4 regions of the Priestia sp. P1_B12_1 genome follow, and region 1 is predicted to be linked to each of the others. Evidence: riboswitches for the same ligand, from Rfam matches in the RefSeq annotation. Region 1 holds a riboswitch; each other region holds the start of a gene.
The links. A riboswitch is a leader RNA that binds a small molecule or an ion and turns the genes downstream of it on or off. The one in region 1 is predicted to bind thiamine pyrophosphate.

Region 1 (7,986 bases):
AAAACTTATCACAGGAAATTTTCAACAGGTAGATCCGCTCGTGGTTATGGTATTCTCTTTTTTGGGACTTTTCCCAATATTGTTTATGGTAATGATCTGTAAAAAAGATACATACAAACTGCCTGGATGGCCATTTTCTCTTCTATCATTTGGGGTTGGAGCTTTTTCTCTTTTGTTCTATTATCATTGGAAAGGACAAAAAGTTCGAAAACATTCGCGTATTCCTTCACGTTTCATTACTATCATTTCTTCTCGTCTATGGATTGGACTATGCTTAGCGCTCACGATTGCAGGTTACGTATACGGACTATCCATAGGTTCAATAAAAGCTTATGGAGAAGCTTTTATGCAGTCACAGCTTGTTAGCGTGATGACCGCTGATTTTTTTGTTTTAACGTGGCTTTCTTACTCCGTTATGACAAAAGAAAGGATAGCATCCCGGCCTTACCTTCTTTTATGTTTCATTCCAGTTGCCGGCCCTTTTCTTATTTTGTTACTGCTTCCCCGCCAAGATGTTAGAGAAGAAAAACTTTAAATAAAAGTCTTGCGTTCCATTCATTATTCCGTTATAATAATTTCTTGTACGATGAAAGTTGATTAATTAGAAAACATTTATATATCGGCATCTTATTTACATTTGTTATACATACCTGCGCTGTGCGTATACTCATGTTGTCTTAAACCTTTGAGTGTTAAAAGGGAGCTCAAAATTTAGCTGCAGATAGCACGCCCTTCTTGGGACGCTAAACCCGGCTATGAGGGCACCCACCTAGTAGATCTGGGTATTTAAGACACTTAGGGTTACGGCAGTGCGGGCTTATTTTTTAGTTAGCTGTAGCTAGCTTTTTTTATTTTTTATTTTATTAGTTTACATAATTATTTTATTGTTAACTTATATTTTTTTTAGACATGTATGTTTTATTTATCTTCGATTGAGGAACATAAAAAGTAATAAAGGAGATGGATAAAATGAATGAACAAAAAATTGCTAAAAAAGTAAACGAAGTATTAGAAGGAAATCGTGTAGGAACATTAGCTACAGTTGTAAACAACAAACCCCACTCTCGCTATATGACATTCTTTAGCGATGAAGATGGTATCGCTCTTTACACACCAACAAATATCAATACACATAAGGCAGAAGAAATCGAAGCCAATCCGAACGTGCACGTACTATTGGGCTACAGCGGCGAAGGATATGGCGATCAATACTTAGAATTATCTGGTACAGCTGTTCTTCGTACTGGTGATCAATTAAAAGGACGTATATGGAACGATCACATGAAAGAATGGTTTGACGGTCCAAATGACCCTGAGTATGTTGTTCTTGAAATTACGCCGAACGAAATTCGCTTTATGAATGAAGGCGAAGAAACTCCTCAAACTGTTCAGCTATAATAAAAAAAGCGCACACTGTGCGCTTTTTTTATTTTCCTACCGCTTCTTTCAATTGAGCTGCTTTTTCTTTTGGAGACGCTGCTAAGCTAATCGCGGTAATAATAGAAACGCCATCTGCACCTGCTTCTACTACTTGTTTGGCATTTTCAGGCGTGATCCCGCCGATTCCTACAATTGGAAAGTCAATATTCTGGTTTCGTACTTCTTCAATTAACTTTGTACCTTGCACTGCTTTTGCGTCTTTTTTTGTAGACGTAGGAAAAACAGGCCCCATTCCTACATAATCCGCCCCGTCTTTTATCGCTTGCTGCAGCTCTTGTGCATTATGAACAGAGACGCCTACAATTCCTTTTCCTATTTTCTCTCGAACAATATGAGCTTTTTCATCTTCTTGTCCAATATGAACGCCATCTGCTTGTAAGCGGATCGCTAAGTCAAGATCATCATTCACAACAAAAGGAACGCTGTGCTGCTGACAAATTTGCTGAAGTTCCTTCGCCAGCTGATATTTCGCTTCTCCTGTTAGGGCACCCTCGCCTTTTTCACGGAATTGAAACACAGTAACGCCGCCTTCAATTGCTTCTTTCAACACTGCTCTCGGATCTTTTGTACAGTTATTGCTGCCCATTATAAAATAAACTTGCAGCAGCTTTTTGATTTCTTTGTTTGTCATTTTCCGGCTCCTTTTAACGTTGATGTACTCTTGCATATGATTCAATATCCTGCCCAGATAAAAGATGAAGCTGGTTTAACAGCTCAATTTGAAAGCTTCCCGGCCCTTCTTCACCTTTTTTCGCTGCGGCGATTTCACCTGCCACTCCGTAAAAACTTAAAGCAGCAACGCTTGCCTCGACATATTCTTTTTCTACAGCAGCGAAAGCTCCTATAATTGATGTCAGCAGACATCCAGTCCCCGTCACTTTCGTAAATAACGGGTGACCGTTGTCTACTGTATACGTTTTGTTTCCATCTGTGATTACATCTTGTTTACCCGTGATAACAATCACTGTATCTAATTTGTTCGCTGCTTTCTCAGCAAGTTCAATGACGTCTCCTTGCCCTTCTAATGAATCAACGCCTTTAATGAGCCATGACTCGCCTACTACATTCGCAACTTCAGCAGCGTTACCACGAATAACTGCCATATTTAATTCTTCTACAAGCTGACGTGCTACTTCTGTACGAAACGGGGTCGCTCCGGCTCCTACAGGATCGAAAATAACCGGCACGCCATTTTCATTTGCTGATTTTCCTGCTATTCTCATCGCTTCTACTTCTTGAGCCGTCAGTGTACCCATATTTAAGACAAGCGCTCCGGCGATTCGTGCCATGTCAGCCACTTCTTCTTTCGCATAAGCCATAACAGGTGAAGCTCCTAGTGCAAGCAGTCCATTTGCTGTAAAGTTGGTTACCACAACATTCGTAATATTATGAACAAGCGGACTTATGTCTCTTACTTTCTCTAATTGAGCTGAAATTTTACTAATATCCATGTTTTTTCACTCTTTTCATTTAGTTTTAACACTGCAAAAAAGACAAAAAAGCACCTTGCATGCGCAAAGTGCTTTGGTATGTACTCACATTCCCTGCGCTGGCATTATCCAACAGGTTCAAATGGTCAACAGGCGTCCCTGTACTCTCAGCCTGCCCCGCGCAAGCTCCCATACTATTCTTGTTACGTTTAAAGTTTACTATTAACCTTTTTTATTTGCAACCATTTCACTGTTTTGCCGATAAAATAAAGCTTCTCTATAGGCTGAGTGGCGCTTTAAAGCTTACACCATTCCTCAAAGAATAATCAAAAGACCTCCAGTAAGCTACTGGAGGTCTTCTATTCCCTAAGAATTCTATCATTTTTCCTTATGGTTATTTCTCTTGAACCGCTTGATTTCTCACAACTGTTTTTCTGTCCTTCCCTGCTCTTAAAGATAAAAGAAAACAAAGAAGCAGTACAAGTGCAGCTGATACGTACGGATAATTAATGTTTATATCAAAGAGAAAGCCTGCTACAACGGGGCCAATAATATTTCCAAGACTTGTATAAGCAGAATTTAGTCCGGCTACATATCCTTGGTCGTCTTGTGCCATCATCGACATTTGCGTGCTGATTGCCGGACGTAAAATATCTGTTGCTAAAAAAACGATAAATGTCACAACAATAATAAGCCAGTACGTGTGCACAAATAGCGTAAGTAAAATAAAAAGTCCCGTCATCATCAAGCAAAACGAAATCACTCTTTTTTCACCAAACTTATTTAAAATCCACCCAAAAATCGTAACCTGCACTACAGCCCCCGCAATAGAGCCGAACGTAATAACAAACGCAATATCTTTTGGCGTAAAGCTAAATTTATGATCAACAAATAGTGAAAAAATCGTTTCATAATTGGATAATCCAAACGATGTCACAAAAACAATAATTAAACTTAAAAAATAAGGTTCTTTATAAGAATTCATAAGCTGCAGTAGCAGCCGCTCTTCTTTTGGATTCTCATTGTTTGAAACAGCATGATTTTGTACAGGACGAGACTCTGGCAAAACAAGAAGCGTAATCACTGCAGCCAAGCCTCCTGCTACTGCGGCCATATAAAATGGTACACGCATGCCGTATTCAGCTAAAAAGCCGCCGATACCGGGTCCAATAATAAATCCTGTTGTAATCGCCGCCGTCACATAGCCCATTCCTTTAGCGCGTTCTTTAGCAGACGTCACGTCCGCTGTATAGGCCATAACAGCAGGCATAATGAGCGCGGCCCCAACCCCGCCTAACATTCTCGATAAAAATAATAAAAGAGGTGTACTCACTGAACCAAAGAACCATTCAGACAAGGCAAAAACAATCATTCCCGCTACAATAATTTTCTTTCTCCCTAACGAATCTGATAACCGACCCGCTAAAGGTGAAAACAAAAATTGAGTCAGTGAAAACACCGCTACTAAAAGCCCCATCACGCTGCCGTTGATATGAAGCTCCGTCATATATGTTGGCATAATTGGAATAACGAGACCGATTCCTGTAAAAACAATAAAAATATTTAGCATGAGCAGCAAAATCGCCGCTCGATTTCTTAACAATAATGACATATAAACCTCCTGATTACAAAAATACTGAACGTTCGGTCTATAAAAATACAAAATAATGAGGGATTACTCATTACCGCAATAAGCATCCCCGATTATTTAAGAAGACCTTGCTATGATTCCGTTTAAAAATACATCGATTGCTGAATGGTAAAGCTTCAGGGCATTTTCCGTGTTCGTTTTTCGAGACATGCGGCTCATTCCAACAAACAGCCCTTCTAAAATCACTGCAAGCTGTTCTGCATTTTTAGGAGAAAACTCTCCTTCATCAATGCCTTTTTGCAAAAGCTCCCGGTTAAACTCCACGTGTCGTTTCACCATCTCATCAATTCGCTCTTCGATGTCGCTGCCCTTTTCCTCGTTGTTAAAAAACTCATCGGCAGCTTTCGTAAGAGGATGATTTAAATCATCTAAAATGATTTGCTCCGCAATTCCAAAAAGCTTATCTCTTGTTGTTTTGTAAAGAGACTCTCTTTCTTTCCAGTTGCGTTCCCACTCGAGATCCCATTCGTCTATTAAATAGAGAAAAAGCCCTTCTTTACTTTTAAAGTGATAATAAATATTCCCTTTACTGCTTCCCGTAGCTTCTACAATTTCCTCAATAGATGTAGCTTTATAGCCTTTTTGAGAAAACAATGCTTTAGCGGCATCTGCCACTTTTCTTTTGGTTTGTTCACTTTGAAGCTTTTTTTTATTCAAGCTATTTCCACCGCCCGGCACATTTATTATTTATACTGAACATTCGTTTTGTATTATCTGACACCTATACTACATAGGAAAATCCTTTTTGTCTAGTGAAAAAATCTAGTTTATACCTTTTTATATGAATTATGACAAAACAAAAAAACAAAGAGGTTGAGACATAACTAAATCAACCGCTAGAAGCCACTGCATATATGAAACCTACGTTCACCATCACCATAAAAAAATCCGAACGAGTTGGATTCTTCATCAAAAATTTTGATTCATCGTTCGGATCTTCTTTGACTAAAATACTTTTGTTCCGGCCTCTTTTAATCAATCATTCAATTTCTTTGTCATAAATACACTGTATGGATCTTCTTTGTAGGTAGAAAACGGTTCGCACTCGTAAAATCCAAAACTGGCGTATAGCTTTCTAGCCGGTTCAAAAGCAGAAGCGGATCCTGTTTCTAAGGTTAAGCGTCGGTATCCTCGTTTTTTCGCTTCATTTATTATGTACTGCAGCAGCTCCCTAGCAATGCCTTTTCGCAAATGAGCCGCGGCTGTTCGCATCGATTTAATTTCTCCGTGATGCTCATCTAGCTCTTTTATAGCCCCGCACCCTGCTAGCTGTCTGTCTTCCCACACGCTCCAAAACGTAATATCACGGTGTTTTAAGCTTTCAATATTTAGAGCATGAATACTTTCAGGAGGTGAATGTAAGTTCATTCCTTGAAGGTGAGAACTTACTAGTTCAATAACTTCATTGTTCGTTAAGTGGTCTCTTTTTATTTTAATCATTTTCTCTTCCTTCCTGCTACTAACGGGCGGTCAACTACAAACCTACTTATGAATAAATTCACTGTCAACCTTTAAAAATCCTTTTATACACTCCCTTCTTTTTCACAGTTATTAAAATCGACTTTGCCAAGCAGATGTTTCATACATTGTTAAACGGAGGTGAAATTCGTTGAAGAAGGTTTTATTTTGTCTTGTCCCTCTTTTGTTTTTATTATCCGCCTGCTTTAGTGATCCTGTTCAAGATGATTTAATCGACTATAACAATCAAGATTTAAAAAAAGCCGCTCAGCTTGAAAAAGAAGCGATTGACGCATACGATTCTGTTACAGGCGCTAACTACACAAGTGACGCAGTGATGTATGATACGATGACGAGTGAAGTCATTCCTACCTATCGTAAATTTGTCGACGAACTGGAAAACATCGATGTAGAAACCGACGATCTTCGAAAGGTTCATGAAGGCTATATAAAGGCTGCCAATACCCAGTATAATGCTTTCATTAAAATTGTCAGCGCTTTAGAAAAGCAGGACCGCAACCTTATTGCTGAGGCAAACGCTATGCTTGATGAGGCACGAAAAGGGATACGCGATTACAATGCCGCTATTAAAAAGCTGGCTAAAGAACATGATGTAAAAATTGAAGAACTAAAAACACAGCGAGAAAACAGCCTATAGTTTTGATGCAAAAAGAAGGTCTCTAAAAATAGTAAGAGACCTTCTTTCGTATGCTGTTTCAATTTCTCCACGTTCGTTCGATAAACGAAGAAGAGTATTAGGAAATATTGCTTAACGATGCATAATAAGAGGCAATAATTTCTTCATCTGAATGCGGAATTTCGTTTCCTTTTACAAGCTGAGCGCCGTTAATACAGCCGCTTGTAAGTAAAATAATATCATTTGGCTTTCCTAAAGAAAGCGACTTTAATACTCCTTCTGTTCGAGTAGGGGCACGGTGAATATTACTTGCGCTTGGATTTAAAAAACCTGTCATTACTTGATCTACAATCACGTTCGGATCATGATGACCTGGATGATCAACAGTTACGACAATTCCATCAGCTTTTCCTTCAATGACACGCGCCATTTTAGGCATTTTATTAAAATCTCGAATGCCGATCCCTGCAATCATGACAATGAGCTGGTTATACTCCATCTTTTTTACTTCTTCTACTAAACGCGTAAGGGCAACAGGCGTATGGGCATAGTCTAAAATCACTTTTTGGTTATTAGGACCTTCTATCACTTGAAAGCGTCCTTCTGGACTTTCCAATTTAGGAAGCACGCTAATAATATCTTCAATGTGGTATTCAAAATGAAGAGCTGTACCAATGGCCGCTAGCACGTTAGCAATGTTGTAATCGCCATATACAGGCACTGCTACTTTGTATGACTGTCCTTTATAAAGTAAATCAAAGAAAGAGCCCCCTTCTTTGACAGTAATGTTTTTTGCTTGCAGAGTTGCCTCCGCATTATTTAATAAGCTATACGTGACTTTAGGTCCTTCAAATAGCCTGCTCAAGTCTTTACCCATGTCCTGATCATCTATATTAATAACGGCATGTTTTGCCTGCTGAAATAATTTCATCTTGCATTTTTTATAGTGCTCAAACGTTTTATGATACTCTAAGTGCTCTTCTGAAAGATTTGTGTGAATGGCGACATCAAAATAAATATCTTCTACTCGCTGCTGATCAATCGCAATTGAAGATACTTCCATCACTGCCGCTTCATCGCCTCGTGTATACAAATCATAAAAAATTTTATGCAAGTCTACCGATTCAGGTGTTGTAGGCGTACTTTTTTTATAAACTAACTTCTTCTTTGATGACCAAATGCCGGTCGTGCCAATCGATCCTGTCGGCAATTTTAAAAGAGTTAAAAGCGACCTTACGTAAGCTGCTACGGTTGTTTTACCATTTGTACCTGTAACGCCAATTGTCTCAATTTTTTCATCCGTATAATCAAAATACATTTTAGAAAAAGAGGCCATTACTTTGCGAACGTCATCAACAGCTAAAAACGTA
Region 2 (7,986 bases), on a different contig from region 1:
GTAGAGAAACGCCAAACAGCATTAAATTTGTTGTAAGAACACTGTATTTTATGATGCTGTACAAGCACAGAATCCCTAATACTAAGGCAATGCTTGGCACGACCGGGTAGTTCACTTTAAAAGGACGGGACAGGTTAGGTTCTTTTTTGCGTAAAATAAAGAGAGAAACTAAACTGATGCAGTACATCATCATTGCTCCGAATACAGACAAGATAATAAGAGCATTGGCAAACGTGGCAGATCCAGCACAAATCACACCGATTGCTCCTGGAATCAACAAACCGCCGACAGGAACTCCTTTTTTATTCGTTTTGGCAAGAAATTTAGGAAAGTAACCATCTCGTGCAAGCGCGTAGGTTTGTCTTGAAAACCCCATGATGATTCCATTTAAACTAGCAATTAATCCGAATAATCCAATAATAGCAACAACCGTTGAAATGCCGTTTCCGTATACAGAAGACAGCGCCTGTGGAAGTGGATAATCAGCTAGCTTCCCGCTTCCTCCGCCAAGTCCTGCTGTTACAAATAGTGTAAACAACGTTGCGGTTGCTAGAGTAATAATCGCTCCAATAAATCCTTTAGGAATGTTTTTCTTAGGATTTTCCACTTCTTCCGCTGCCATTGCTCCTCCTTCTATTGCCAGATAAAACCAAACAGCGAATGGAATAGCTGCTAGTACCCCTGTTGGCCCGTTAATAAATGAATAATCATTAAAAATATTCGATGTTTGTACATGAGGCAAACCAGCTACATAAAAAATAGATAAACCAATTAGTGCAACAATGGTAGCTGTAAGCTCAATCACCGCTACTTCTTTTACCCCGATTAAATTTAATAAAACAAAGAAAATAAAGGCACCTACCGTTGCGTATACAGGGTTAACGGCTGGAATGAGAAAATGCAGGTATGCTCCTGTTGACACTGCAATAGCAGGAGGAGCAAAAATAAATTCAAGCAAGCAGGCAATTCCTGCGATATATCCCCCAAAAGGTCCAAGTGCTCTTCTTGCATAAGCTGAAGGTCCACCAGCTTGCGGGATAGATGTTGAAAGCTCTGCATAACTGAACATAAACGTTGTGTAAAACACAGTTACAATTAGGCTTGCAATTGCAAGCCCAATAATCCCGCCTTGTTCAAACCCGTAATTCCACCCAAAGTATTGTCCTGAAATAACCATGCCCACTGAAATAGCCCATAAATGAATAGGTTTTAATTGTTTTTGTAACGCCATACGTTCTCCTCCTTTTGATGTTTAGACAATAAGATGTACACCGCTTGTTTGCTGCTTAATCATTTTGTCAATCATGGTACCGATATGTGCGGCTGCCTCAATAGGAGGCGTCCCTCTTTTATGAATATTAGAAATGACCATACGATCAGACTCTTTTTTGCCTTTGCTAGGTTCATAGCACATGTAAGCACTCATTGATTCAGCACTGACCAGTCCAGGTCGCTCTCCAATCAATAGCACAAGTGCTTTTGGCTTTATGATCTCGCCAATTTCATCCATACACGCAACCCGTCCCCCTTTTACAAAAAATGAAGTCCCGATATGAAGTCCATATGATTGCAGGGAGTCAATTAAAGCTGGATACACGTCACTTATGTTTTCTTCGATTGCCTTGGCACTCAGTCCATCTGAGACTACTACTTGTACATCAGGCTGACCCACGCAGTTTTTAAAAATTTCTTTTTTAGCGTTATCTGCTAATAACCTTCCTTGATCCGGCCGTTTTAAATAATGTTCTTTTGACTCCACGCGTGTATTCACAGAGAAAAGGTTAAACTCGGTTAAAATATCTTCTGCAACTACTCCATATACAGAGTCTACGGCTGCAGCATGATCCGTGCGAAAAGATAAAACGTCTTTTGTTAGCGGCCTTGTTCCTGTACGGCCGACACCTATGCGGGCAGGGGTAAATTGTTTAAGTGTTTCAAGCGGATCGCGATTTGACTTTGGTATCATAGTAAGCACCTTCCTTAAATCAAATTCATAAAAATAGTTGGGTCTCCGGCTCTAGATGTAAAGTGCCCGTTGTCCATAATACGCTGATCTTCAAGCCACTTTTGAAATAACGGCGTTGGGGTACGCCCTAACACATTACGTACCGTTGCAATGTCATGATAACTAAGAGACTGGTAGTTTAGCATGCAGTCATCAGCCATGGGCACTCCTATGACAAAGTTCACTCCAGCTGTTCCCAGAAGCATACTTAAATTATCCATATCATTTTGATCAGCATCCATGTGGTTGGTGTAACATACGTCTACTCCCATAGGCAGGCCATGCATTTTACCCATGAAATGATCTTCTAACCCAGCTCGTAGAACTTGTTTGCTGTTATATAAGTATTCAGGTCCAATAAATCCAACAACTGTATTAACTAAGAAAGGCTTGTAGTGACGAGCTAAGCCGTAGCATCTGGCTTCGAGCGTTACTTGATCAATGTTATAGTGAGCTTCTGCTGACAGTTCAGAACCTTGTCCTGTTTCAAAATACCAGCGGTTTGGACCTTTTGCCGTTCCTTTTTCATGAATTAACGCTGTCGCTTCATCGAGCATAGACAGTGAAATTCCAAATGAATCATTACCAGCTTCTGTACCTGCTAAACTTTGAAAAATCAAGTCAGCAGATGCTCCTTTTTCAATTGCTCTCATTTGACTCGTTACGTGTGATAATACACAGTTTTGAGTAGGAATTGACCATTCGTTGATTATATTTTTTGTTTCATTTAAAAGCGCGTAGATATTATCCGTTGTGTCAATAACAGGGTTAATTCCGATAACCGCATCTCCAATTCCATAGCTTAACGCTTCGTATAGAGATGCTCTCATTCCTTTTAAATTATCTGAAGGATGATTAGGCTGGGCTCTAGAAGCCAATACTCCTTTTTGGCCGATAGTCGTTTGACAAGTAGTTTGCACTTCTATCTTGGCAGCTCCTTGAATTAAATCTAAATTGGACATAATTTTAGTAGCCGCCGCAATCATTTCGCTGCTTAATCCTTGGCTAAGTGCAAGAAGGTCTTCTCCGCTATGCTGATCGGATAAAATATATTCTCTTAAATCCCCTACTGTCCAATTTTTAATAATATCGTAAACAGATGAATCAATCTGACTTTCGATTAATGCCGAGACGTTGTCTTCATCTGCGCTGAGCAGCGGATAGTTTCTGATATCAGCAAGTGTGATATCAGCTAGGACTTGCTTTGCTGCCATTCGTTCTTTCATTGACTCAGCGCTAACTCCTGCGAGCTGATCTCCAGAACGCTCTTCGTTTGCTTTGGCCATGATTTCTTTTAAGCTATAAAATGAAAATGTTTCTCCTAACAATCGTGTAGTTTTAAACATCGTTTCCTCCTTGTATATTTAGTAGATTATGATGAAAAAGCGAGCGTTTTAACGGAAACGGAGATCGCTTCTCCAGCTACTGGTAACCCTAGATCAATGTAATCTCCGTGTGTAAAATCAATTTGATCTAAACAAATAATTTCTAACTCTTTCCTCTGTTTAGCTAATGCTTGTCCTAAAGCTTTTGCAATATCTTGCTCGCATAGAACAACGAGGCACTTAGCTCCTTTAAAACAAGCAATAAATTCAGCGCTTATTACTTTTGCTAATTCTTGAAGCATCTTATAGCTGCAGTAAGGAAAATGAGATAAAGCAATAGCAGCGGGGGGATCTTCTGCGCTGAAAATAGTTGAAGCCTGCATACATGCCGCTCGAGCTCTTTCTTGAAACATCAGCGGATTCCATTTCTCTTCTTGCTGAACAGGTATCTCTACAATCGGGATATTTTTTAACGGCAGCCGCTTTGACCCAATGTATACAGTTGATCCGCTAACTTCTGTATTTTGCATACCAGCCCCAATTACAGTAGCGCGCGTTGTCTCAGCGGCTTGAGATACTTGGATGGATTGAAAATGATATGCTAGAAGCGGACCAACGTCTCCATGTATGGCCACTTCCTTCACTGTTTTTGGCTTTTGCTTCTCCATCATTGCTCCTACTCCTCCTGAAACCATGATCATTTCGGGGATAGAAGATCTTGTATGAGGAGAAACGATCAGCGAGGAATTTTGATTCAGCGCATTTACATAATTCACGGTTTCTTCAGCTAGTAATTGACAGATAGACGAGAGCTTTTCAAATGTTGCTTTTTCACCTTCTCGCAGTGTTAAAGAATTATTTTTCAAAAATTCAGTTAAATGAGAAGAAACGTAGGTAACAAAACCTTCTGAATTCAGACGAATTAATCTTCCTCCCACATGCAGTGTAAACGTTTCTATAACTTTTCCATTTTGACATAAAGCGATGTTAGCAGTTCCTCCTCCTACATCAATATTGGCAATTACTGCATTTGTTTCAGCAGAACGTTCGATTGCTCCTGATCCTTTTGCTGCTAATATTCCTTCTAAGTCAGCGCCGGCTGTTGCAACAACAAAATCCCCAGCATGTTCGGCTAGATAGTGAACGATACTTTCTGCATTTTTCTTTCTGGCCGTTTCTCCTGTGATGATCACAGCACCTGCCTCCACTTGATCTAAGGAGATTCCTGCATTCTTATACTCTTGTTCTAGTAGTACCGTTAATCGTTGAACATCGATTTCAACATCGTTTAGCATAGGAGTGGTATAGATAGAACTTGCATACGTTACGCGACGATCAATAATTTGACAGCCTGGCAGCGTAAACTGATTTTGTTGATTTGCTATTAACAGCTTGCTTACAATCAGTTTTGTTGTACTTGTTCCAATATCTAAACCTATGCTCGTGATCCATTTCTGTAGCATGCTATCAATCCCTTATCTCGTTTGAATATGGTGATTATCATAAAACAGTTTTTTGAATATTTCACTAACTATGTTATCAAACCTGACACACTTTTGTGTAAACAAAGGTGACAAATGACAAAAAAGACTAAATCTTGGTAGATTTAGTCTTTTTGCTTATGATGAGTGTGATTTAGTTATAATCATTCTTGATGCCGATGGAATTAATAGTGAAAGAATGATTAAGCAGGCTATTAGTGATCCTACCATTGAAATCCCGTTCATTGAAAAAGAATACCATAGAGCGGACATGCCCTTTGGCGCATATGATCCCCAGAAAATAATACCCGCAATAAAGTGCCAGAAATACCGTGCGAAGCTGCCGATAATAAGGGATAAAATAATCAAAACAAAAGCTTTTGATCTGTTATTGTTAGCTAAATTAGTTTTAATAGATTGCGAAAAAATACCTCCAAAACCTATAAAAGCAAAAGCCACAATATATTCAATAAACGTTTGCAGCGCTGTTAAAATATAAGCTGTTCCTGTTGCCAACTGTAAAAGCCCCCATAATAGACCAGATAGAGCCCCGCCTTTTACTCCCCAGCGAAAGCACATAATAAAAATGGGCACCATGGAGAACGAAATACTCACAGCCGTTGCAATCTTAATGGAAGGCAAAAGATCAAGTAGAAGTGCCAATGCTGCAAAAATAGCTATTTCAATTTTAGCCTGTAAAGGTAATGCTTTATTCACGTTTCTCACTCCTGTTTTTGAATCATTCATATCAAACGGTTTACACAGGAGTAAGCAAATATATGCTACTATTCCCACATTCCTACGCTAGCGTTAACTAACAGGTTCGAAGGGTCTGAACAATTTGTTCACTCTCAGCACGGCGGCTCCCCCTGTGGTACGTTCGGATATTTATGTAGTATTATGACAACATCCATTATATCATATGTAACAAAATAGATTCGAGAGATTTCAAAGATGTTTCTATTTTCTGAATCTATTTTTTATAATGACAATCGTTTTAGTATTTGGTATACTTCTTTTATGTCAAATGAATATAAAAAACCCTCATCCTAATCGATGAGGTAGAGGTCGCAGTTTTTAATAGTAAAGCAACGGAAATGCAGAGAACATTGAGGATGTTGCTTGAAAGGAAAAATTGCCGAAGTTTAGATCACTTCTCGGTTGATTTAAGCTGGGGCTGTCTCCGAACAGGAACAGAACTGTCACATCATGCGAGTGATGTGAAGAGCTATCTTCACGGAAGGTTGACGCGGTTTTCAGATTTAAAAGCGCGCACATATACTGCGGGCTTTTTTTATGTTATCCCGTCTCTTTCCGTACATTCGAAAGGAGTATTTATCTATGCAAGAGCAGCAAGAATTAAAACGTGGGTTGAAATCTCGCCACTTAACGATGATTTCATTAGGAGGAGCCATCGGAACCGGCTTATTCCTAGCAAGTGGTGGAGCAATTCACACAGCAGGACCTGGGGGAGCGCTTTTAGCTTACGCTATCATTGGTGTCATGGTTTACTTTTTGATGACCAGCCTAGCGGAGCTCGCAGCTTATATGCCTGAAGCCGGTTCGTTTAGTACGTATGCGTCTCGGTTTGTAGATCCATCCTTTGGTTTCGCTCTCGGCTGGAACTATTGGTATAACTGGGCTATTACGATTGCCGCTGAATTATCGGCTGGAGCCCTTATTATGAAATTTTGGTTCCCAAACTCTTCTTCTATTTTATGGAGTGCCCTGTTTTTATTAATTATGTTTGGGCTTAACTACCTTTCTGTAAAAGGATTTGGTGAATCTGAATTTTGGTTTTCGTTAATTAAAGTAGTAACGGTTATCATCTTTTTAGTTATTGGTATTATGATGATTTTTGGTATCTTTAACAATGAAGCACCAGGTTTTAAAAACTTCACGCTTGGTGATGGACCCATTCACGGTGGATTCTTTACTGTCTTAGGTATTTTTATGGCTGCTGGTTTTTCATTCCAAGGAACAGAGTTGCTTGGAGTCGCAGCTGGAGAAAGTGAAGATCCGGAAAAAACGGTTCCTCGCGCAGTTAAACAAGTCTTCTGGCGCATCTTGTTATTTTATATTTTAGCTATTTTTGTTATCGGGATGCTTATTCCATACACAGCGGATTCATTAGCAAGTGATGATGTGCGGGTAAGTCCATTTACTTTAATATTCGAACGAGCAGGTCTGGCGTTTGCAGCATCAGCTATCAATGCCGTTATTTTAACAGCCGTTTTATCTGCTGGTAACTCAGGTATGTATGCTTCTACGCGTATGCTTTGGAACTTAGCAAAAGATGGAAAAGCACCGAGGTTCTTAGCAAAAGTAAATAAACGAGGCGTTCCGGTTAATGCTTTAATCGCAACGGCACTTGTCGGTACACTTGCATTTGGTGCTTCATTTTTTGGAGACGGTGCGGTATACACGTGGTTACTTAACGCTTCTGGTATGTCTGGTTTTATTGCTTGGTTAGGAATTGCCATCAGCCACTATCGTTTTAGAAGAGCATTTGTTGCTCAAGGTCATGATTTGAGTGAACTTCCATATCATGCAAAACTTTTCCCGTTTGGTCCTATCTTTGCCTTTATTTTATGTGCTGTTGTCATTTTAGGTCAAAACTATTCGGCGTTTACGGGTGATTCGATTGACTGGTACGGTGTACTTGTTTCTTATATCGGACTTCCTTTATTCTTAATTGTTTGGTTAGGATACAAATGGACGAAAAAGTCAAAACTTATTCCGTTAAAAGAATGCCAAGTAACAGTAAAAAAATACGAATAAAAAAAGCTCTCTATTCTTTTGAATAGAGAGCTTTTTTATGTGATCTGATCAGCAAAATGAAGAGATATATAGGCGGGCTGATTTTTCATAACAAGCATATAACCTTTGAGGGGGCGATTACAGTAATCAGCAGCTTCTATATAATAAATATGCTGAATTAACCTGCTTAAATGGGTTACAAAAGATGGAAGTTGATGAGTAGGAATGCTTTGGATGTAGTCTATGATTTCTTGTTGAGTTTGAAGGCCTGAATGGGTACATTCTAACAGATAAAAAAGCGGATCTGCTGCTATAGTAGATAGTTCAGAGTTGTGTTTGATTCTATTCAGCTGGATATGCAGTTCTTTTTTTGACCATCTTTTTGGAATAGCTCTTAGATACTGATATTGAAAAT
Region 3 (7,986 bases), on a different contig from region 1:
AAAAGCGAATAGATACCAGCGCAAAAATAAAGGCGCTGATAAAACCAGCAATAAAAAACGGTAGCGCATCTGATGTGAAATACTGCCAGTTTTTAACCAATGAAAGTCCACTTGCTCCTGCCATGATTGGCACTGCCATAATAAATGTAAAATCTGCCGCTGCCTTATGGCTCATTCCAAGAAGAACTCCTCCTGAAATCGTTGAGCCTGAACGAGAAAAACCTGGCCAAAGAGCAATACATTGAAACAGTCCTATACCCAGTGCTTGTCCATAAGACATTTGGTCCACCGTCTCTACACGCGGACGTTTAGGTCCAAACAAATCTGCTAGAATCATTAATACAGCTCCGACTACTAAGCCAATTAGCACCGTATTTAAAGAAAACAAATGTTCATCAATGTAATCATCAAACAAAAGTCCTAACACTCCTGCGGGTAACAAACCAACAATTACCTGCATTAAATTCAAGCGATTTGTCGGTCCAATTGGAGCAGCTGGCTTTTTTCCCAATCCTAATAAATTAATGAAACGATCTTTAAAAATAACTACTACTGCTAAGATCGACCCTAGCTGAATAACAATTTTAAATGTATTAGCTACTGGAGATGAAAATAATTCTTTGGAATTCAACCATAGGTCATCCACAATAATCATATGCCCAGTTGACGAAACAGGAGCAAACTCTGTTAAACCTTCTACAATCCCTAAAATGATTGCTACAATAATTTCCCACATAAAGCTATGTACCTTGCCTTTCTTTCAAATTAATAAGCTTATCGCTTCGTTTTACATGCTCAACTATTTTCCTAATTTGACACTTGCTTTTTTATCATAATTGTTAAAACTATGAAATACAATGTGTATTTGCAAAAAGATAAGAATCTTTAATAATTTGTAATAAAAACCTTACATGCTATAATCAAAAAACACGATATCAGCTTTTATTTACTTTAGAAAGTAGTCACTATGTTCGGTATAAATTCCGGCCCCTTAGCTAAAAATGAATCATCTAGACTATTTTTCTTTAGTGTGAAAAAATGACTAAATCATTATGTTTTTTCCATCTCCTTTACTGTCATCTATCATTTTAATCAACTAATGCTTGCTTATACGGCATATCCCCTAAGTAATTTGAAACTTTTTTCTCTCTTTACTCGTATATAGTAGTATCTTTTTTAGGAGGCTTTTTACTTATGAATGGAAATGTACGTACAATGAAATGGGTCACTGCTGGGTATGAAGCCTTGCTGGGAATTCCTTTAATTGGCGCCGGGATTGTTATGGGCTTTAGTTATACTCCTCTTTTTATTGGATTTATTCTTCATGCTATCACGCTCATTTTAGCTAATAGACGAGGGTTATCTGCGTATGGAAACATACTAGGGATTGTTACTTCACTGGTTGCTTGGATTCCATTTTTAGGGTTTATCATGCACATTATTACAGCTATTGTGATTGCAATCGATGCCGCTAGACAACGTTAATTGTCTAGCTTTTTTTATTTAAGGGTTGATTTTTTACCGAATGATGGTAAACTTAAGCCGTAAATTGAATAATTTGAATGTTATTTCTACTAGGGGTGTCTGATAGCTCAGACTGAGAGAAGAGTGCAATAAAACTCTTTAACCCTTTGAACCTGATTTGGGTTATACCAGCGGAGGGAAGTAGTCTTGAAAAGAATAGTATATGTTTATTCTTTTTTCGCCTATTCCATCGGGTTCTGTCTATCACAGAACCCGATTTTTTTATGGTTCGGTATAGCTACACTTTATGCGAAACCGGAGGAATATGTAATGTCAAAACAAAATGTATCAGTTTCTATGAAAAAGCCTTTTCCAAACAGTCACAAAGTATATGTCCAAGGATCCAGAGAAGACCTTAAAGTGCCTATGCGTGAAATTCATCAGTCTCCTACTACAGGATCTTTTGGGGAAGAAGAAAATAGTCCCGTACGTGTATACGACACGAGCGGTGTTTATACAGATCCCTGTTATGAAATTAATTTACAAAAAGGATTACCGGCTCTGCGCGAAAAGTGGATTGCAGAACGAAACGATGTAGAAACATATCAAGGCCGTACGGTTCAGCCACAGGATAACGGTTATTATGATGGTGATCCAAGAGATCAGTACGAGCGCTTTATCACTAATCGTTTACCGTTGCGCGCGAAAAAAAATCAAAATGTAACGCAAATGCACTATGCGAAAAAAGGAATCATCACGCCCGAAATGGAATTTATCGCTATTCGTGAACAGATGGATCCTGAAGTCGTGCGTGAAGAAGTAGCAAGAGGACGTGCCATTATCCCTAATAATATCAATCACCCTGAGAGCGAACCGATGATTATCGGCCGCAAATTCCACGTGAAAATCAATGCTAATATCGGAAATTCAGCTATTCGTTCAGCTATTGAAGATGAAGTAGAAAAAATGACATGGGCAACGCGTTGGGGAGCCGATACAATTATGGATTTATCAACAGGAAAGGATATCCACACAACGCGCGAATGGATTATCCGCAACTCGCCTGTTCCTGTAGGGACCGTTCCTATTTACCAAGCGCTTGAAAAAGTAAAAGGTGTAGCAGAAGATCTAACGTGGGAAGCATATCGCGATACATTAATTGAACAAGCTGAACAAGGTGTTGATTACTTTACTATTCACGCAGGTGTTCTTTTACGCTATATTCCTCTGACAGCGAAACGTACGACAGGTATTGTTTCACGCGGAGGATCCATCTTAGCGCAGTGGTGTTTAGCTCATCATGAAGAGAACTTTTTATATACTCGCTTTGAAGAAATCTGTGAAATCTGTAAAGCATACGATATTTCTATTTCACTTGGCGATGGACTACGTCCTGGTTCCATTGCAGATGCTAATGATGAGGCACAGTTCGGTGAATTAGAAACGCTTGGTGAATTAACTAAAATTGCTTGGAAACACGATGTTCAAGTTATGATTGAAGGTCCTGGACATGTTCCTATGCACCTCATCAAAGAAAACGTAGATAAACAAATGGAAATATGCCAAGAAGCTCCCTTCTATACTCTTGGACCGCTTACAACCGACATCGCTCCAGGCTATGACCATATTACATCAGGTATTGGGGCTGCAATGATTGGCTGGTTTGGGACAGCTATGCTTTGCTACGTAACGCCAAAAGAACATTTAGGTCTGCCGAATAAAGAAGACGTTCGAGAAGGCGTTATCACCTATAAAATTTCTGCTCATGCCGCTGACCTAGCAAAAGGCCATCCAGGAGCACAAAAACGCGATAACGCGCTGTCTAAAGCAAGATTTGAATTTAGATGGAATGATCAATTTAACCTTTCACTAGATCCAGAGCGCGCAAAAGAATATCACGATGAAACACTTCCCGCTGAAGGTGCTAAAACAGCCCATTTCTGTTCAATGTGTGGACCTAAATTCTGTTCGATGCGTATTTCTCAAGATATTCGTAACATGGCTCAAGAAAATGAAAAAGATGTAAATGAAGTAAGAAAAGAAGGAATGAAAGAAAAAGCTAAAGAGTTTGTTAACAGTGGTTCAAATATCTATCAATAATGAAGTAGAACAGCTTAAAGAACAAATTAAGCAGCTTGAAAGAAAGTTATTATTTGTTCAGCAAAATTGTCAGCATATTATCGTTGAATCCTCACATTCTTCCGTAAGACGCTGCATTAAGTGTTTCTATCAACAAGAAGCAGAAGCTGAGCCAAAAGTATTTTAGTTGAAGAAAAATCCGAACGAGTTGAATTCTTGATTAAGAACCCAGCTCGCTCGGATTTTTTCATTGGTAGGGTGAACGTAGATTTCATGCATGTAGCAACCGCGATGTAACAAGCTATCCATACTAGCTCATTTATCCCATTTGTTCGTCTTTAGATTGGATTAATTTCATTACGTTTCTCAAGTTCATCTTTTTTTGAAACGTGCTTTCAGCATATTCTTAATCCAATATAGTATTTTAATAATAACCCAGCCTATAAATGTACCTAGCGTATTCAAAAAGATATCATCAATATCAAATACTCGTTCCGTTAGCTTGTACTGTAAAATTTCAATTAAAAAACTGATTAAGAAACCAGTCGTAAACACTTGGATAAAACCATCAAACCACTTCATAAACAAAGGAATAAACATTCCAAGCGGCGCAAACATTACGATATTTCCCAGTATATTTGTCACAGTAAGCATTATATTGCCGCTTTCCCACATCAGACGGATCGTACTAAATAAATCCAAGTTCATTGCTTTTCCGTAAACATGTTCGTTTTCCCGTATGAGCGTAGCATAAATGACCACTACCCCATACGCAATAAATAGAATGAACATGACTTTTTTAACGATTGACCTGATGCTTACATTCACTTCAACATCACCTTCTTTGACTCCCAAAACCATTTATTATTATCTATATGTACCCGTCCACTGCTTTCATTCGTCGTGAATGCATTTACATGCTTTTTTATCCTATCACATCAATAAATAAATACAATTCCCTTTATACAATTTTATTAAACTTGATTCTTTATAAATAAAAATCCTCATTATTTTATGCTACTCATTTCATTAATTTCTACATATATAAATAATAAGAAGCAGCGAGTAGCACTTCGCTGCTTCTTATTTAATCTGGATAATAAGGATTCAAATGGATTAATACTTCCTGAATATTATCATGCTTTTTCATAAGTGTTGCTTTGATTTCTCGTCCTAAATCATGACCTTCCTTAATTGTTTTAAAGTGGTCAATTGAAATACGTACATCCACTAATATGTAATGGCCATGTTCTCTTGCTCGAACGCGATCAATCCGCTTCACATCTTCAAATTCATAAATGCTTTCTTCAAGTTCTTTCAGTAGCTCTTCATCAATATTGCCTTCCATTAAGATCTGAAAAGACTCTCCCATCATTTGTCTGGCAATGTTAAAAATTAAATAAGCAACAAAGATACTTGCTATTTTATCTCCGTATAACAGCAGTTGAACATCCATTTTATCACCAATAATCGATAATAAAACACCAATTGCCGCTGCAATAGAAGCAACAATATCTGCTTTATGATCAAATGCAATTGCCTCAATTGCCTTACTGTGGTGCTGCTTCGCTACGTTTAAAGAATAACGGTACAACAATACCTTTGCTATGTATGAAATAACAGCAATCCACATGGCTAAAATATTTGGAGATTCAACCGGATGGAATAAACCAACGACTCCTTCAAATACCACATAAAATGATACAAGCAATAAAATAATTCCTACGATTCCCGAGACAATCACTTCTGCTTTTCCATGTCCATATGGATGGTCATCATCTGCTGGTTTATTTGCTACTCGTATAACCAACAAGACAATAATAGAGGCAAATACGTCCGCTGCAGAGTGAATACCATCAGCAAATACAGCATCACTATTTCCAATCCATCCTACTATTACTTTTCCTAGCGTAAGGGCAATATTGCTCCATACGCTAATCCATGCTACTTTTTTCGCAATGGACTCCCTTATACTGTTGTTCATTTCCACACCTCGACTTACTTCTTGAAAAATCAGCTTTTTTATCTTATCACTGCTCATTCAAGTGGGTCTAGAGCAATCTATTTTCGCTTAGCTATATATGTTTCGGTACCGCAAAATTAATGATAATCTACAACATACTCCTTATTATTTCTCCGCCAACTTCTTACGGTCTGTTGCCATTGGAGGTTCTTCCATCCAACCTTGCTCAATCATAATCCGAATTCCATCTTTTCCATACTTCCCTATACGCCCGATTAGCTGAGAAAATTCTACTGCTACATCCGAACGGAACGACATAGACAAGCCAGCACCGCAGTTATCAATAGCAATTGTCACCGCTGTGGAAGTATGATACATCATCAGCTTATCTGAAAACGGTGAAATCGTTGAGTTGGTTACATATGCATCAAGCAGACGCGGACTTGGTAGGTCAGCTTCAGACAATAACTCGGTGAATTGCTTAATTTGCTTACTCGCAAGTTTAACTCCATCAAAAAAATAAGAGCGTAATTTTTGTGTGGTAGCTACTTGACTAAATGCCAGCATCAGCGTTTTACCTAATACATTTGTATTAACAATTTCTTGAATAGCCGTAACCTCCAAAGAAGTTAGAGGATGCATTTGAGAGAAAAATGGTGATATAAACGTTTTCTCGTCCACAAAATTCACTTTTACCGGATAAGGAATAACCGGAGGTCTCATCAGCATGCTTTTTCTTAAAATAACGTAGTTAGAATCCTCTAAAAGGCTGTCGCTTTCTTTTACACATCGAGACAGGTGATCATAAATATCTTGCCTTCTCACTGCGCTTAGCGCTCTAGCATATTTCTTCATACCTCCAATGGCCATTTCATTGACATAAATAGCCATAAAAATATCATCAAATAAAGCAGGAACTCCTTTATTCACATCTTGTTCCCCAAAACCTACTGGTATTGGAATTTTTTCCGAACTGAATAATTCCGTCAATTCGTCTACATGAGTTTGTGAAATCTGATGGGCTTTTTTTAAGAGCTCCTTAATCTCTGCATCTTTTACAACAGATAGAAAATACCCAAGAACACATACATACAGCGTATCGCCTAAATATTGCGCCCATAAGTAACCTAACTCAGCTGCGTTCAACCGCTGATTTTGTTGATGTTTTTGCATTTCGCTCTTTATATTTTCGTTCATTCACTTATTCTCCTTTTGGATAAAGTCGTACTTTTACTATCTCCAAAGAAGCGCTGAATAAACCGCATAAAAAAGACCTAGATAACAAGTCTAGGCCTTTTAGGTTAAGCATATTTCTGGTCTTCTGTTTCTTTTCTAAAAAAGCTTTTCATGGCGTGAAAAACGTCTGATTTTTGTTTTAAAATAAAGTGTCTAAAACTTTCGTCTTGAATATTTTTGTACGCAGACATTAAAGTGGAATGTCGATTGTACTGATTCACTTCCCCATATCCAAACATATTTGACACTTTCATTAATTCATTTACTAACTTTACACACCTTGCGTTATCTGAAGTTAAGTTATCGCCATCTGAAAAATGAAACGGGTAAATATTATAGCGGCTCGGATCATACTTTTGGTTAATTAATTCAAGCGCTTTTCGGTAAGCAGATGAGCAGATGGTTCCCCCGCTTTCTCCTTTGGAGAAGAAGTCTTCTTCTGATACTACTTTTGCCTCTGTATGATGCGCAATAAATTCAATTTCCACTGTTTCATATTTCGTACGTAAAAAGCGTGTCATCCAAAAGAAAAAGCTTCTTGCCATATACTTTTCCCATATGCCCATCGAACCGCTCGTATCCATCATAGCTAAGACGACTGCTTTCGATTCTGGCTTTATAACTTCATTCCATGTTTTGAATTTTAAATCCTCCGGATAAATAGGATGAAAAGCAGCCTTTCCTGTCATTGCGTTTCGCTTGTAAGCGCTCATCATCGTTCGTTTTTTATCGATATTCCCCATCAAACCTGTACGTCGTATATCATTAAATTCAATGTGCTCCACAACAATTTGATCAGATTCTTTTCGCTGAAGATTAGGCAGTTCTAATTGAGCAAATAAAGCCTCTTGAAGCTCCATAAGAGACACTTCTGCTTCAAAGTAGTCTTCTCCAGCCTGGTCACCTGCTCCTTGACCTTTTCCTGCCCCTTTTTGACCATCTCCAGCAGATCCATCACGTGCTACTACATCCCCAACTTTACTGTCTCCATCACCTTGACCCACATGTTTGTTTTTATCATAATTGTACCGAATTCGATATTCATCCAATGATTTGATCGGAATTTTAACTACTTCTCTTCCATTGGACATCACGATATTTTCTTCTGTAATTAAATCCGGTAAATTATTTTTAATTGCTTCTTTAATTTTTTCTTGATGTCTTTTTTGATCATCGTGGCCTTTACGATGGAGGGACCAGTCTTCTTTTGAGACAGCAAAACTTTTATCTACTTCTTTTCCCAC
Region 4 (7,986 bases), on a different contig from region 1:
TTCCTGATTCGGAGAGGAAAATTGCTGAATATATTTTAAACAACCCGCATACTGTGGTAAACAGTACGGCTGGAGAATTAGGTAGACTAGCGAATGCGAGCAGTGCTGCTGTTATTCGTTTGTGTAAATCTATCGGGGTTAGCGGGTTTCAAGAATTAAAGGTAAGAGTAGCCGGTGATTTAGCTAGAGATACGGAGCAAGGATACCGCGATATTGAAACAAATGAAACGATTCAATCTATTGTCAAAAAAACGGCAAGCAACAGCATTCAAAGTCTAAGTGATACGGCCGAGCTTGTGAATTATAAAGAAGCAGAGCGGGCTGTTTTAGCGCTGATTGAAGCCAAAAATATTCATTTTTTTGGAATCGGTGCTTCACATATTATTGCGATGGATGCGCAGCAAAAATTTCTTCGAATTAATAAAAATGCCACGGCTTTTGCAGATAGCCATTTAGCAGCTACACTCATCGCAAATGCAAGTAAAGACGATGTAGTTGTGGGCATCTCTTTTTCAGGAGAGACTCCTGAAGTAAGCAACGTCTTATCTTTAGCTAAAAATCGCGGAGTAAAGACGATTAGCTTAACCAAATACGGACAGTCTACCGTTTCGTCTTTAGCAGATATCTGTTTGTATACGTCTTATTCTCAAGAAGCGCCGTTTCGAAGCGCAGCTACATCGTCTCGTTTAGCCCAGCTTTATGTGATTGATGTACTATTTTTAAGTATTGCAGCGCAGCAGTATGACCAAACGATTGAGTATATTGATAAAACAAGGGATGCCATTCAGTTTTTGAAAACTAAGAAATAAAAAAGAAAGCGATTACAAAAAGGGGATTTTGTGGTCTGTTTCCTCAGTACCGTATCCATCTAAGAGGAAAATACAAAGGGGGATTAACATGTCTTTAGATAATCATCAATTAGCAAAGGTTATTTTGGAGATGCTTGGGGGAGCATCAAATATTGAAGCGTATACGCATTGTATGACGCGGCTGCGCGTGACTGTAAAAGATGATTCAATTGTAAAAAAGGCAGATATACGAAAGCTTGAAGGCGTACTCGGATTAGTGGAAGAAGAAACGCTGCAAATCATTATTGGTCCTGGAAAAGTAAACAAAGTAACAGAGGAGTTTGAAAAGTTAATTGATGAATCTGGCGGTATTAATTTAGAAAACCGTGCGGCTCAGCGGAAATCGGAGCTGAAAGAAAAAAACGCAACTCCGTTTAAGCTCTTGCTTCGCCGAATTGCAAGTATTTTTATTCCGTTAATACCTGCTCTTGTAGCATCTGGACTTATCACCGGAGTGACAAAAGCAGCAGTTCAAGCGAAGTGGCTTCCTGCAGATTCACAGATTGCTATTCTTTTAACCGTTATCGGAAGCGGCTTATTTGCTTATCTGGGTATTTTAGTAGGTATTAATGCGGCAAAAGAATTTGGTGGTTCGCCGGCTTTAGGGGGCTTAGCAGGTATTTTAGTCATTAATCCTGCCGTAGCTGATATTAAACTTTTTGGTGAAGCACTTTTGCCGGGTCGGGGTGGCTTAATAGGAGTCTTGCTTGCAGCAATCTTTATGGCCGTAGTGGAAAAACGTGTGCGTAAATTTGTCCCTCAGTCACTGGATATTATTATTACACCAACCGTTACGGTGTTAATTACAGGCATTATTACGTATGTAGTATTCATGCCAATCGGCGGCTTGATTTCAGACGGAATCACAAAAGGCCTTTTAGGAGTTTTGGAGGTTGGAGGAGTTGTAGCAGGCTTTGTTTTAGGAGCAACATTTTTGCCGCTCGTCATTACAGGACTTCATCAAGGTCTTACTCCTGTTCATTTAGAGCTTATCAATTCAATTGGAGATGATCCGCTTCTTCCTATACTAGCAATGGGCGGAGCCGGTCAGGTCGGTGCAGCTTTTGCTATCTATATCAAAACAAAGAAAAAACGTTTAAAGCGAGCAATTGGAGGCGCTCTACCTTCAGGGCTGCTTGGAATTGGAGAGCCGCTTATTTTTGGAGTCACACTTCCTTTAGGACGCCCCTTTTTAACCGCTTGTCTTGGAGCTGGAATCGGCGGAGCGTTTCAGGCGCACTTTCATATTGCGACTGTAGCAGTGGGAGTCTCAGGTTTGCCGCTTACGTTTTTAGTTCATGCGCATCAAATTCTTCTTTATTTACTCGGGTTAGTTGTTGCTTACGCAGCCGGCTTTGTTTGTACGTATTTCTTTGGATTCAACGATGAAATGGCGAGAGAGTTTGAATGATTGGCATTTCGTTTTATTTAAATGATAGTGATGCTAAAAAAAGATTAATAGAAGCAAGTGAGTGCGGCGTCACACGTGCATTCACTTCGCTTCACATTCCAGAGGAAAAAGGAGATTTGGCTGAACGGGCAAAAGAACTGCTGTATGTGGCTAGAGATTGTGGAATAAGCGTGTATGCAGACGTATCCAAGCATACGCCGGTTCATTTAGGTATCGAAAGCCTTATGTCGCTATCTTCACTTGGCGTATCTGGTATTAGACTAGACGATGGGTTTAGCACAGCAGAAACTCTTTCGCTTGCGAATGAATTTTATATTGCCGTTAATGCAAGTACGTTATCCAAACAAGAAATTGAAGCACTCTTATGTGCAGGTCTTCATCATCATCAGCTGCTTGCATGGCATAATTTTTATCCGCGGCCTGAAACAGGGCTTGAAGAAACATTTTTTCAACAGCAGACAGATTTATTTAATGAACTTCGTATCCCAGTCTGCGCTTATATTCCCGGGGAAGGCGAAAAGAGAGGCCCTATTTATCAAGGTCTTCCTACTAGAGAAAAAGACCGTAATAGATGCCCTTTTACCTCTGCAGTAGATTTATACGGCTGCGGAGTAGCGGAGGTTTATATTGGAGATCCATATGCCGGTTCAAATTTATTAAAGCGTTTGGTTCAATATCAAGAAAGCAGCATTATTCCGCTGCGCATTCGTTCACCTCATATAGAGGGAACGTACAGCGTGCGTCCAGATGTATCAAGAGACGCTCTGCGTTTAGTTGATACACGATCTGTAAAACCGGTGCCGCCATTTCATACAGTCGAGCGCAGAATCGGAGCAATTACAATGGACAATGATGGCTACGGACGTTATAGAGGAGAGGTTCAAATAGCTAAAACGAATTTGCCTGCAAATGCGAATGTGAACGTGATTGGGTATGTGATAGAAGAAGATCATGAGCTGCTTTCGTTAGTGAAACCGGGGCAAAAACTTGAGCTTGTTCCTGTCTGAATGGAAAAACGGTGTATTTTTAAAGAAGCCGATAGCTAACTAGTAAGCTTATAAAAGTAAAGAGCACACACTGCTTAAAAAAAGTGTGTGCTTTTTATTTTACTAAAAAGGAAACTATTTTCATTGCTGAATCATGAACCTTTCTATTGAATAAAACGCTTTACTATGATAAAACTATTACAGGTAAACATATGATAATCGTTTAATTTTATAGAGATACAACGCCACTAGGGGTGCTTTCTAAGCTGAGAGAGACGAGAAGTCTTAACCCTTATAACCTGAACTAGGTAATACTAGCGTAGGAAAGAGGTATTGTAATGGATGTTTTGTATGGTATTTCCTTACGAACTCGTTATAATAATTTTTTGTATATAAACAAAAACACTTCTTTCCTGCGAAAGAAGTGTTTTTTTATGCGTAAAGGAAGGTGTCATACATGGAAGAAACAATTGATTTGCTTGTCAAACAGGTAGAGGAGCGCAAAGGGGAGCTAATCCAGTTAGTAAAAACGCTTGTTGCATATAAAACGCCAGCGCCTCCTGCACGAAATTCTAATGAAGCGCAGCGCTACGTAGCGGATTTCCTTGAAAACTGCGGTTTTTCCATCGATATGTGGGATTTATATTGCAACGATCCTATTGTAGTGGGCACGTTAAAAGGGAAAAAATCAGCTGACTATCAAAGCTTAATTATTAACGGGCATATGGATGTAGCTGAGGTACAAGAAAATGAAAAGTGGGAGACAAATCCGTTTGAAGCTGTGGTAAAAGACAACATGATAATCGGACGCGGAGTTGCTGATATGAAAGGCGGCTTGGCAGGAGCATTATTTGCAGTCCAGCTTTTAACAGAAGCAGGAATCGAACTGCCGGGAGACTTGATTTTTGAATCCGTTGTAGGAGAAGAAGTGGGAGAGGCAGGTACGCTGCAATGCTGTCAGAAAGGATATACAGCTGACTTTGCGCTTGTTGCTGATACGAGTGATTTACATATTCAAGGTCAAGGCGGAGTGATCACGGGATGGATTACGATAAAAAGCAGTAAAACCTATCATGACGGTACACGCCGAAGTATGATTCATGCTGGAGGAGGTCTGTTAGCTGCGAGTGCTATTGAGAAGATGGCAAAAGTGATCGGAGGGCTGCAAGAATTGGAGCGCCACTGGGCTGTTACAAAAAGCTATCCAGGATTTTTGCCGGGAACAAATACGATTAATCCAGCAGTAATCGAAGGGGGAAGACATGCTGCTTTTATTGCAGATGAATGCAGGCTGTGGGTCACCGTTCACTATTATCCCAATGAATCATACGGCCAAGTATCAAAAGAAGTGGAAGAATACATTTTAGCTATTGCAAAAGCAGATCCATGGTTAAAAGATAACCTGCCAACCTTTGAATGGGGAGGCACATCAATGATTGAAGACAGAGGAGAAATCTTCCCGTCATTAGAAATTGATGAAAATCATGCTGGAGTCCAGCTGCTTGCACATACTCATGAACAACTTGAAGGGAAAAAGCCCCCAATCGATGTGTCAACTAGCGTAACAGACGGGGGATGGCTAGCTGATGCGGGGATTCCGGCCGCTATTTATGGTCCGGGAAATTTAGCAAATGCACATGCTGTGAACGAACAATTAGATATAAATCAGCTTGTTCAATATACAAAAGTGATGTTGCAGTTCATTTATACGTGGCTGCATACGCATAAGGAGTGATCATCATGAAATTTAGTGAACGATTATACGAAAAGCTGCAGCCTATTTGGCGTCAAAATCATAATCATCCCTTTGTACAGGGAATGGGAGACGGAACGCTTGAAAAGGAGAAGTTTCGCTTTTACATGATTCAAGATTACCTTTACCTAATTGATTATGCAAAATTATTTGCGATTGGAGCCATGAAAGCTACTGATGTTCAAACGATGGGGAAATTTGCTGCACTTTTGGATTCTACATTAAACGAAGAAATGAGCCTGCACCGTGAGTATGCCAAGAAATTTGAAATCAGCGAAAAAGAATTAGAAAAAGCGCAGCCATCTCCTACAACGCTTGCATACACACACTATATGCTGCACGTTGGTCAAAGCGGCACATTAGCTGAATTAGTGGCGGCTCTTTTGCCTTGTATGTGGAGCTATTGGGAAATAGGAAAAGAACTCAGTGAAAAGCCTGGAGCTAACAATGAGTTTTATCGTGAGTGGATTGAAATGTACAGCTCAGAAGAATTTGGAGAACTAGCGACATGGTGTATTAATTTATTCGACTCACTTACTGAAGACAAATCAGAAGCGGAGTTAGAAAAGCTCGAAGAAATTTTCTTGAATACAACGCGTTTTGAGTATATGTTCTGGGATATGGCTTATAACGAAGCGATGTGGCCAATTCATGAATAAGTCTGTGTTATCTTTTCAAAACGTCAGTTTTACGTACAAAAACGGTGATCAACCGATTTTAACATCATTAAACTTAGACGTAAAAGAAGGCGAGTTTGTCAGTATCGTTGGAGCGAGCGGTTCTGGGAAAAGTACGTTGTTTCGTCTCATTACAGGTCTTGAACAGCAGAGTGAAGGCGATATCGTGATTAACGGACAGTCTTATGAAAAACGGCTTGGAAAAGTAGGCTACATGCCGCAGCAAGATTTGCTTCTTCCGTGGCGCACGATTTTAGACAATGCAGCTCTGCCGCTTGAGCTTCACAATGTGTCAAAAGCAAGTGCTCATAGGCAAGTATCTCAGCTGCTCGAAGAGTTTGGTTTAAAAGGGTATGAAAATCGTTTTCCAAGTGATTTATCCGGAGGGATGAAGCAGCGTGTTTCTTTTCTGCGAACGATATTAAGCGGTTCTAACGTACTGCTTTTAGATGAGCCTTTTAGTGCGCTTGATGCCATTACGCGTTTATCAATGCAGGAATGGCTGCTTGAACAATGGCAAAAGCGTAAACATAGCATCTTATTTATCACTCATGACGTAAACGAAGCCCTGTTTTTATCAGATCGTATTTTTATCTTTTCAGACAAGCCGGTAAGTCATCTTGAAGAGATTAAAGTACCGCTTAGCAGGCCTCGAACGCAAAAAGATTTGAATCAACAGCGTGTGCTTGATGTGAAAGATTATTTAATTGAACAGCTAAGATCGAAGGTGAACACATGAAAAAATACGGGGCTTCAGTTATTTTAGTCGTCATTTTGCTGGCTGCTTGGGAAATTGGAGCACGCATTGTAAACTATCCGTTTATTTTACCAACGCCCACTGGTATTTTAACGAAGCTTTGGGAGCTGCGAATGGATTTATTGTTTAAGCATTTACCAGCTACGCTATCTATTGTTGTAATTGGGCTGGTTATATCCGTGGTGCTGGGAGTTATGCTGGCTGTATGGATGAATTGGAGTCCGCTTATTGAGCGTGCTTTCTATCCGCTTATTATTGCGTCGCAAATGATTCCCACCATTGCCATAGCTCCTGTATTTGTTCTGTGGTTTGGCTACTCCATTTGGAGCAAAGTGATTGTGACCGTATTAATTACTTTTTTTCCTATTACGGTTAGCACATTTGACGGGCTTCGTTCGACCAATAAAGAGTTAAAAGAACTCATGCTGACCATGGGAGCAACAAAAAAAGATATTTTCTTTAAGTTGAACATTCCTTCTGCACTGCCTCATTTTTATTCAGGGCTCAAAGTAGCGGTTACCTTTAGTATAATAGGTGCTGCCATTGGCGAATGGTTAGGTGCACAAGCAGGCTTAGGATATTTCAGTCGTCGTATGATGACACAGTTTGATGCAGCTGGTGTATTTGCACCAATTGTGATTTTATCCGCGCTTGGTATTTTATTCTTTATTATTGTAGTAGGTTTCGAAAAACGTTCATTAAAGTGGAGGAAAACAGAATGAAAAAATGGTTTGTAATTGGTTTAAGCCTGATGCTTGTTTTGATGCTCGCTGCTTGCGGCCAGGACAAGGAAAATAAAGCTGGTGACAGTAAAAAATTAAAAGACGTTACAATTATGCTTGATTGGTACCCAAATGCAGTGCACAGCTTCATTTATGCTGCACAAGAAAAAGGATATTTCAAAAAAGAAGGGCTGAATGTGAAAGTACAGTTTCCTGCTAATCCAACAGACTCGCTTAATTTAGCAGCTGCGGGGAAAGTTACACTCGGCCTTTATTATCAGCCTGATGTAGCAATGGCACGAGCAAATGAAGATGTGCCGGTAAAGTCGGTAGGAGCAATCGTAAGGTCTCCATTGAACCGAGTTGTGGCGTTGAAAGATAGCGGTATTAAGCGTCCTAAAGATTTAGAAGGAAAAGTAGTAGGATACAGCGGAACACCATTAAGTGAATCTGTTCTAAAGAAAATGGTGAAAAGCGATGGAGGAGATCCGAATAAAGTAAAACTAGTAGACGTAGGATTTGAGTTAAATTCATCGCTGATTAGCAAAAAAGTAGATGCCGTAATAGGTGCATATATTAACCACGAAGTACCATTACTTCATAAAAAAGGATATAAAACAGTTGACATTGATCCTTCAGATTACGGCGTGCCATCTTATTATGAGCTAGTGGCAGTTACTGGGGATCAAACATGGGCAAAAGATTCTGATACGATTAAAGCGTTTTGGCGTGCCGCTACAAAAGGGTATGAGTACACAGAGAAACATCCAAAAGAATCACTTCAAATTCTATTAGATAACCAAGATAAATCAAACTTCCCCCTTGAAAAAGA

Region 2: another riboswitch for thiamine pyrophosphate. It lies ahead of thiT (energy-coupled thiamine transporter ThiT); the one in region 1 lies ahead of thiM (hydroxyethylthiazole kinase).
Region 3: another riboswitch for thiamine pyrophosphate. It lies ahead of thiC (phosphomethylpyrimidine synthase ThiC); the one in region 1 lies ahead of thiM (hydroxyethylthiazole kinase).
Region 4: another riboswitch for thiamine pyrophosphate. It lies ahead of AC1D0Y_RS06935 (acetylornithine deacetylase); the one in region 1 lies ahead of thiM (hydroxyethylthiazole kinase).

What each region holds. Positions count from the first base shown of each region.
Region 1 covers NZ_JBFTZR010000003.1:381,903-389,888, forward strand. The annotation lists gene AC1D0Y_RS12950 (hypothetical protein) at 1-535, shown strand, start outside; RNA gene ssrS (6S RNA) at 645-822, shown strand; gene AC1D0Y_RS12960 (pyridoxamine 5'-phosphate oxidase family protein) at 970-1,398, shown strand; gene thiE (thiamine phosphate synthase) at 1,427-2,071, opposite strand; gene thiM (hydroxyethylthiazole kinase) at 2,085-2,891, opposite strand; TPP riboswitch at 2,965-3,073, opposite strand; gene AC1D0Y_RS12975 (MFS transporter) at 3,265-4,482, opposite strand; gene AC1D0Y_RS12980 (TetR/AcrR family transcriptional regulator) at 4,579-5,178, opposite strand; gene AC1D0Y_RS12985 (GNAT family N-acetyltransferase) at 5,497-5,961, opposite strand; gene AC1D0Y_RS12990 (hypothetical protein) at 6,131-6,637, shown strand; gene AC1D0Y_RS12995 (UDP-N-acetylmuramoyl-L-alanyl-D-glutamate--2,6-diaminopimelate ligase) at 6,735-7,986, opposite strand, start outside.
Region 2 covers NZ_JBFTZR010000007.1:41,542-49,527, forward strand. The annotation lists gene eat (ethanolamine permease) at 1-1,231, opposite strand, end outside; gene eutC (ethanolamine ammonia-lyase subunit EutC) at 1,253-1,966, opposite strand; gene AC1D0Y_RS21250 (ethanolamine ammonia-lyase subunit EutB) at 1,981-3,351, opposite strand; gene AC1D0Y_RS21255 (ethanolamine ammonia-lyase reactivating factor EutA) at 3,378-4,793, opposite strand; gene thiT (energy-coupled thiamine transporter ThiT) at 4,950-5,558, opposite strand; TPP riboswitch at 5,591-5,691, opposite strand; lysine riboswitch at 5,866-6,050, shown strand; gene AC1D0Y_RS21265 (amino acid permease) at 6,153-7,592, shown strand; gene AC1D0Y_RS21270 (hypothetical protein) at 7,628-7,986, opposite strand, start outside.
Region 3 covers NZ_JBFTZR010000018.1:21,099-29,084, forward strand. The annotation lists gene AC1D0Y_RS26675 (undecaprenyl-diphosphate phosphatase) at 1-736, opposite strand, end outside; gene AC1D0Y_RS26680 (hypothetical protein) at 1,195-1,485, shown strand; TPP riboswitch at 1,567-1,681, shown strand; gene thiC (phosphomethylpyrimidine synthase ThiC) at 1,795-3,564, shown strand; gene AC1D0Y_RS26690 (hypothetical protein) at 3,542-3,730, shown strand; gene AC1D0Y_RS26695 (VanZ family protein) at 3,916-4,371, opposite strand; gene AC1D0Y_RS26700 (cation diffusion facilitator family transporter) at 4,631-5,527, opposite strand; gene AC1D0Y_RS26705 (DUF3231 family protein) at 5,672-6,703, opposite strand; gene yhbH (sporulation protein YhbH) at 6,808-7,986, opposite strand.
Region 4 covers NZ_JBFTZR010000002.1:265,756-273,741, forward strand. The annotation lists gene AC1D0Y_RS06920 (MurR/RpiR family transcriptional regulator) at 1-809, shown strand, start outside; gene AC1D0Y_RS06925 (PTS transporter subunit EIIC) at 898-2,259, shown strand; gene AC1D0Y_RS06930 (MupG family TIM beta-alpha barrel fold protein) at 2,256-3,266, shown strand; TPP riboswitch at 3,486-3,588, shown strand; gene AC1D0Y_RS06935 (acetylornithine deacetylase) at 3,703-4,980, shown strand; gene tenA (thiaminase II) at 4,986-5,657, shown strand; gene AC1D0Y_RS06945 (ABC transporter ATP-binding protein) at 5,650-6,414, shown strand; gene AC1D0Y_RS06950 (ABC transporter permease) at 6,411-7,154, shown strand; gene AC1D0Y_RS06955 (ABC transporter substrate-binding protein) at 7,151-7,986, shown strand, end outside.